DNA from 3 places in the Flaviflexus sp. genome. Region 1 is predicted to be linked to each of the others. Evidence: riboswitches for the same ligand, from Rfam matches in the RefSeq annotation. Region 1 holds a riboswitch; each other region holds the start of a gene.
The links. Region 1 has a riboswitch for S-adenosylmethionine ahead of ACTHUY_RS01975 (methionine ABC transporter ATP-binding protein). Riboswitches for the same ligand answer to the same signal wherever they lie in the genome.

Region 2: it holds a riboswitch for S-adenosylmethionine, as region 1 does, so the genes downstream of both, ACTHUY_RS06250 (hypothetical protein) here and ACTHUY_RS01975 (methionine ABC transporter ATP-binding protein) in region 1, are expected to answer to the same signal.
Region 3: it holds a riboswitch for S-adenosylmethionine, as region 1 does, so the genes downstream of both, ACTHUY_RS07705 (hypothetical protein) here and ACTHUY_RS01975 (methionine ABC transporter ATP-binding protein) in region 1, are expected to answer to the same signal.

What each region holds. Positions count from the first base shown of each region.
Region 1 covers NZ_JBQCYC010000002.1:156,960-159,219, reverse strand. Annotated here, with positions in the region: gene ACTHUY_RS01980 (methionine ABC transporter permease) at 1-260, opposite strand, end outside; gene ACTHUY_RS01975 (methionine ABC transporter ATP-binding protein) at 257-1,228, opposite strand; SAM riboswitch class I at 1,234-1,320, opposite strand; gene ACTHUY_RS01970 (aldo/keto reductase) at 1,546-2,260, opposite strand, start outside.
Region 2 covers NZ_JBQCYC010000009.1:12,442-14,701, reverse strand. Annotated here, with positions in the region: gene ACTHUY_RS06255 (DUF624 domain-containing protein) at 1-492, shown strand, start outside; SAM riboswitch class IV at 1,047-1,149, shown strand; gene ACTHUY_RS06250 (hypothetical protein) at 1,403-2,260, shown strand, end outside.
Region 3 covers NZ_JBQCYC010000012.1:26,540-28,799, reverse strand. Annotated here, with positions in the region: gene ACTHUY_RS07710 (GmrSD restriction endonuclease domain-containing protein) at 1-378, opposite strand, end outside; SAM riboswitch class IV at 663-778, shown strand; gene ACTHUY_RS07705 (hypothetical protein) at 793-1,194, shown strand; SAM riboswitch class IV at 1,337-1,452, shown strand; gene ACTHUY_RS07700 (hypothetical protein) at 1,463-1,882, shown strand; gene ACTHUY_RS07695 (hypothetical protein) at 2,115-2,260, shown strand, end outside.

The DNA of each region.
Region 1 (2,260 bases):
AGCAAGAGGATCAGAAGGATGATGAACGGGATCGAACGCCCGACGTTAACGATCAGGGAAAGAATGGCGTTGACGATCTTGTTTGGACGGATTCCGCCCTTCGCGGTGGCAACGAGAAGGATACCGAGAGGCAATCCAATGACCACCGTTGCGAGGGTGGACCAGCCGACCATGAGCAGGGTTTCCACGGTCGCGTCCCACAGCGTCTCTTGGACGATCTGGTTATTGAACCACGTGCCGTCCTGAGTCAAAGTATTCATGCTGCACGCTCCTTCGCATCAACGCCCTGAGCAGCGAGCGCCGCAATGGTCGAATCGACCCGAGCATTTTCAACCGAGAGAACGAGGCGTGCGATCTGGGCGGAGCCCAGAGTCTCGAACGTTCCAGCGGTAACATCTGCCCCGAGCTCGGCCACCAGGCTGAGAACGTGGGAACCGGAGGCCTCCCCCGGACGGGACGTAAAGGCAATGTCGATCAGTGTCGTTCCCGGCGGGATCTCGTCAACCTTCGGAGGCGGAACAATGGCAGCACCTAGGCGGGAGCCGGTGTCCGTGATGATCTCGTCAAGCCTGCCGGACTGAACAACCTTGCCCTTCGACAGGAGCGTGACGGCGTCACAGGTTTCGCGCACCACCGACATCTCGTGCGTGATGATGACGACCGTGACACCGGTCTGGTCGCGAACATCCTTAATGAGGTCGAGAATCTGTTCGGTGGTTTGAGTATCGAGAGCCGAGGTCGGTTCATCGCACAGGAGCACTGCGGGCCGTGCCGCGAGCGCACGGGCAATGGCGACGCGCTGGCGCTGACCACCGGAAAGCTGGGACGGATAGGAGTCGCCACGGTCACCAAGGCCGACGAGGTCAAGGAGCTCTTGTACGCGTTCGCGCCGCCCTCCCCTATCAAGGCCGGCAACCTTCAGCGGGTACGCAATGTTTTGACCGGCGGTACGAGCATCAAGCAGGTTGCCGCCCTGGAACACCATGCCGATTGAGCGGCGTGCTGTCCGTAGCTGGTTGGGGGTGAGCGAGGAAAGGTCCTGCCCATCGACCCAAATATGGCCTTCGGTTGGCCTTTCGAGTGCCGTCAGGCACCTGATCAGAGTGGACTTGCCCGCACCCGACTGGCCCACAATTCCGTGAATTTGGCCTGCAGGGATATTGAGATCGATACCGTCGAGAGCGACAACTCCCGGGTACACCTTGCGGACACCGTCCAATGTGATCATCGATTCCTCCATCGGTCCTGGCCTTAGCACCGGGTTTTTCTCGGTTGCTGCGGCGTCGACGAGCCAGGTCTCTCAGCCACTCTTGATGGTTCCCCCATTAGACAACGCCCCAGGTCAGAGCGCCAAACAATCTCAGGATTTGGACGCAGTTGGCCGTGTGACACCGAGCACGTTACGTCAACCTATGTCCACTTTATTCATGGGCAAGGGAGAGCCCCGACGACAGTCACCCCCACGTTCCTGTGCAGGAGATGTGCGAGGCATAACTACCGCCGGGGCACCTCTGAAGTTTGGTTCTACACTTTAAGCGCTTAGGTCTATCGCTCGTCGTGCGTTGCAGGATCCCATTCGCCAAGTTCGCGCTGCGGGAGTGCGGAGATCGCTTCCACCTCTGCGGGGGTCAGCTGAACCTCGACAGCCTCAAGGTTCTGCTTCCTACGCTCCTCGTTCGTGGAGCGGACAATCGGGATGGCACCGATCGCACGGTGCCAGGCCAGGACTGCCTGCGAGGGCGTGATGCTGTGCGCTGCAGCCGCGGAGGTCACGGCATCTGTCTCGAACAGGTCACCCCCCTTCGAAAGCGGTGACCAGGACTGAACTGCAATCCCGCGATCAGCAAGTTCCTTGCGGTACTCGGAGCGGTGCAGGCCCGGGTCAACCTGCACCTGGTTCGTGGCAGGGACGAGGCCGGTCTTAGCCTTCAGTTCATCCAGGTGTTCGATGAGGAAGTTGGAGACGCCGAGGGTGCGGACAAGACCTTCCTCCTGCGCCTTGGCCATCTCCTCGTACGCCTCGGGGTAACGGCCAAGCATGGGGAGCGGCCAATGAATAAGCCACGCATCGAGGTAGTCGACGCCGAGCCTGCTAAGGCTACGCTCGAGCGCTCCCCGAACATCCCCATGATCATTGCCGCGGAGCTTGGTTTGGAGAATAACGTCCTCGCGAGCAACGCCGGAGGCCTTGATTCCCTGACCGACGGCCTCTTCGTTCTCGTACTTCGATGCCGTGTCGATAAAGGTATAGCCAGCATCG
Region 2 (2,260 bases), on a different contig from region 1:
GCCCTCCTCCAGCAACTGCGGGAGGAGGGCTCCTCACCGGCCAAAACATTCTGGAATACCTTCAAGGAAACCTTCTGGCGAGCCACCATCTCCTGGCTACTCATCCTCGTCTTCCTGCTCCTGGCAGCCTGGGAGATCTGGGCTATCGGCCGCATGGACCTGGGACTGGCCGGCACCATCGCCACCGTCCTCTCCATCACCGGCACCATCCTCATCCTGGGCTTCGCCGTCTGGTACTTCCCCTACATCAGCCAGTACAAGGCCCCAATAGGTTCAGCAACTAAACGTTCAGCACTCCTAGCGTTCCGCTACCTGCCGCGTACTCTCCTCGCTCTCGCACTGCTTCTCATCCAGCCAGCGATTCTCTACTTCAACCCCGACATCCTCGGCGTCCTTGTCTTCGCGAACCTACTCATCCTCCCCGCCGCCATCCTCTACCTCCACGACATCCTCCTTGCCGCACCACTGAGGGCATACGGCAGCCACGAGTAGCCCAGGGATCAGGGGGCAGGTATCAGGGAAGCAGTGTGGGCTAGCTGGTGCCACCCTTACCGCAGGCTCCGCACTGGCATATGACGCAGTACTGGCTCCCGGATCGGTACCGGCCCATATTGGCCGGGAGGGTCTCTCCGCCGAATACGAGCTACTCTAGGCCATATGGAGCGAGACACCATGTGTCGCAGTATCGAGCGCGTCATGTGTGACAGACGTCTCCACAATGGAACTGCGCAGGACGGAAAATTTTGGATCTACCTCGGTCCTGCATAACCGATTGAACTGATTTGTGCAGTAGAGTGCCAGGAAAGGCGACTGCGCGCTTCTCGCGCTATTCCAACGAAATATCACCGTTCCGACCGGCCTCTTGGGTTGCGTATAGCGGATACGCCCTGCCGATAGGGGAGCGGCCCTGTGGCTCTTCAGAACGCTACCGAACGGTAGCTGCAAATCGCTAAATTTGACCTAATAATGCCATGAGATTCCCTGATCTCACGTAATGGGCGGCGGCGTCTTGACATGCGGACTAGGGACCGTGTTATTCTGGCCGTGGTCCAGAGAACCAGCGAAGAGCCCCGGCTAGCTGGTCGACAACCCCTCACGTGCGAGGGGTGCCCCGGGTGATGACCAGGCCTCAATCGGCAAGCGAAGCACCGTTCGCGGTGGGAAAGCACGAAGGAAAATAGCATGACATTCACGAATATTTACCAGACGACTGGGCAGTCCGTCCGAGTATCGGCTACGCACCGAATTCATCGAATGTATATGCGCACGCATAAGTCCATGGCCTGATCCGGCCAACGCGATCTACACCTGGGAATCTCATTATCCCTCCAGCGTCACTTACGCACCTTCACACATCAGCTCCAATTCGGAGCACTCTGCTATACCACTCTTAGGATTTACGATGACTATCCAGCTGCCCTCATCAAACCAAACCCGTTCCAGCTACCGCGTTCCCGCCCTCTCGATCGATCTGTCTGCCCTCGGTGCAGAAGTGCTCGACACCGATACCGACTTCGGTGAGGACTTCCCGGTAGAAACCTGCAACTTCGGCCGCCTGGCTTCCATGACCTCAGCGGCACTGACCGATGGTCTTGCAGGAGTCACCCTCGGAGCCTCCTTCCTGCTGCGATCCGATCTGCACCTGCGGGACTGCAGGCTCGATGCTATCCGCGCAGCCGTGAAGCTCACGTCCCGGATTACCGGCCCCATCTTTGCTTCCGTCACCGCCCACGAGGTCGGCAACGCCGCCCTCGACCTGGTCAAGGACACGGGCGTTGGTCTCGAGATCCACATCCCGCACGGGGAACTAGATGCCGCTCTCGATCTGGTTCGCCGTGCGCAGGATGCTGGTACTCCAGTCACGGTTGCCCTGACCGGTGATACTGCTCAGTCGATTGATCTCACTAAGCTCGGTACTGCTGTTGATACCGTTCGCCTTCGCGAACAGGATCCCCACACGGCCCGCGAGATCCGTTACTCCTTGCGCTCCGCAGCACTGGAAGCCGGACACGACCTTCAGGTTGTCTGCGATCTCTTCATGATCGTCTCGGCTTGCGCGATGGATGCGGAGGAGCGCGGCAATCTTATCTCCGCCATAGGTGCCGATCGCTACGCAGAAGGCTCGGCACGTGTTCTCGGTACCGTCCACGACGTTGCCGACCACGTAGAATCCTGGCTGGCCCTTGGTGCCGGCGATGCATTCACGATCCTCCCGGGTTCCCTTCCCACCGATCTCGCGTCCACTGTCTGCGGCGTTCTT
Region 3 (2,260 bases), on a different contig from region 1:
GCCGTTTCGGTCGATGTCTGCCCATCTTTGACCAAAGAGCTCCCGGTCATAGCCGGTCTTCGGTGCACGTCCTTTTACTTCAAGAGTCTCGACCACCTCGGTAGCGAGGAGCCCGTCAGTATCAGCTGTGGTGACGCTCTGTTCGGGAGTTGTTGATTCCTCAGTAGCGGTCGGTGTTTCAGTCGGTTCAGGCTCCACCGTCGCATCGACGGTGATCAGCTCTTCTTGTTCGTCTTCCTCTGACGGGACTATCGAAGCAGGCTCTTTAGTTTCTTCATGAACTTCGACAAGCTCTGTGCCCTCGGTGGTCTCTTCTGAGAAATACGTGCCGGCACCAACAACAGCAACAGCTCCGAATACCCACCAGCGAAGCTTCATTCTCAGTCCCCAATTTTTAAGTCTTGTGAGTTCTCAACAGTCCGAGTGTAATCGGGGTCGGAGGCGGAAATGTGGGCCCTATAGTTGGCAGGCTATGCATTCAAGCACATGTTGACGGCCACTGTTCTGGGTACGTCCCCTCTCCAAATAATTCGGCTCCGCCATGACGATCAGCTCAGAGCGAGCCCGGATCTCTTCGTTGCTGATACAAGACAGGTGGAGAGAGGGGCGGGAAGAAAATCAACAAATTTCTGTCCGACCCCCGTGTGCATAATAGAAACATCGATCAAGAAGTTCGACGCTAAGCCCCTCGGCTAGTCGACTAGCAACCGCGTCTCGCACACGGTGCTCCCGAAGGAAGATCGGCCCCCGAGCAAAAGCTCGGGCGGAAGTATGCGATATAGGAAAATTCTTATGAACCCCATGGACGATGCGCCGGATGCGCACGAATACATTTTCATCGAAGGCCCAGACGTCACTGTGGAAGACTGCAGTAAATACAAGTCTGGTCACCGTGTCCATTTCATCCAGGTCCGGCTTGCCTCTGAGGAGCGGAGAGTCGCGGCCGAAGTGACCGCGGTAGATGGTCATTACATCGACTTCAGAACAGAAGCAGGCACCCAGCGCCGCTGGAACCACGACCCCCAGCGCCTGCTCAAAGTGCAGGAGATAGCTGCCCGGGACCCCGAGGCGAGGACTGTCTGGTCGGAAAGATACCACCTCCTGACCGTGTACTCGAAAGAGCCCAGCGGGTCTGTTGTCGGAACTCCAGTCACGCTTGCGCCGAGCCCAACGGACTGCGGCTACAGCCTGTAAGCCGCTGCCGAGGGCAGCCGAATCGCAGTGTGTTCTGACCATTGAAATCAGCTGTTTCAGCTGAGCTCTCGAGGTCGAAACACGGGTCGGGTAGAAAAGCAGAATATTTCTGTCCGACCCGTGGGCCCATAATAGAAGTATCGATCGAGAAGTTCGACGTGAAGCCCCTTGGCTTGTCGACTGGCAACCGCGTATCGCACACGGTGCCTCCAAGGGAAGATCGGCCCCTGGGTAAAAGCCCAGGTGGAAGCGAGCGAAAAAGGACATCATGAACGACGACAACCACCATGAGGCGCATCCTCCGGCGGACGATAAGAACAGATTCACCGAGGTCTACTCCGGCAGCACATGCCGGTCCGGCGAGAACGGCCACTATCTTTCCGCCGAAGACTACGAAGCAGCGGACCAGGACACCTGGGAAACCGTCATCCTCACCGGTACCCATGGGAAGTTCATCCACATCATCTCGGGCGAAGGCTCAACGCGGGTATGGACTCACTCCCGTTTCCTGGTGACATCGATCCGCCTTCTGCACTCTGAGGGCGGAAACGTTGAACTGCACAAGTCGAAGGGAATCCTACGAGCGACGAATGGCCTGATAAGAGCGATCACCAGAGTGGCAGCGGAGGTCACTCCATGCGAGTACTCGAGGCCTGAGCTGCCAAAACCTCTACCCCGAAGCATCTAACCTTCATCAACCTCGAATCAGTGCGGGAAGCATATAGCTCCCCGCACTGATTCATCTCTTTCACCGCGATAGCGGTGTCTTCTCAGCGGTGCAGCCACGAGGCTGCGCCGCGTCTTCGCACTCAGTGCCACAGGATTTGACAGATATTCAATCACCCATGGTGGGGCACTGCCTGGCTCAGGTCGTGCCCCACTCGATTGCCCTGGCGGGGCTAGATACGGATAGGACAGATATGTTCGAGCACGAACACCAGGCCATGCGCTTTTCCAAGAAGACTTTCGAATGGAGCGAAATCCTTGTTTTTGACAGTGTCGAGAAGGCCTTCTGTCAGCATCGCCGCCCTCATGTCACCAAAGTTGAAGATGCTAAAGCGGCTCT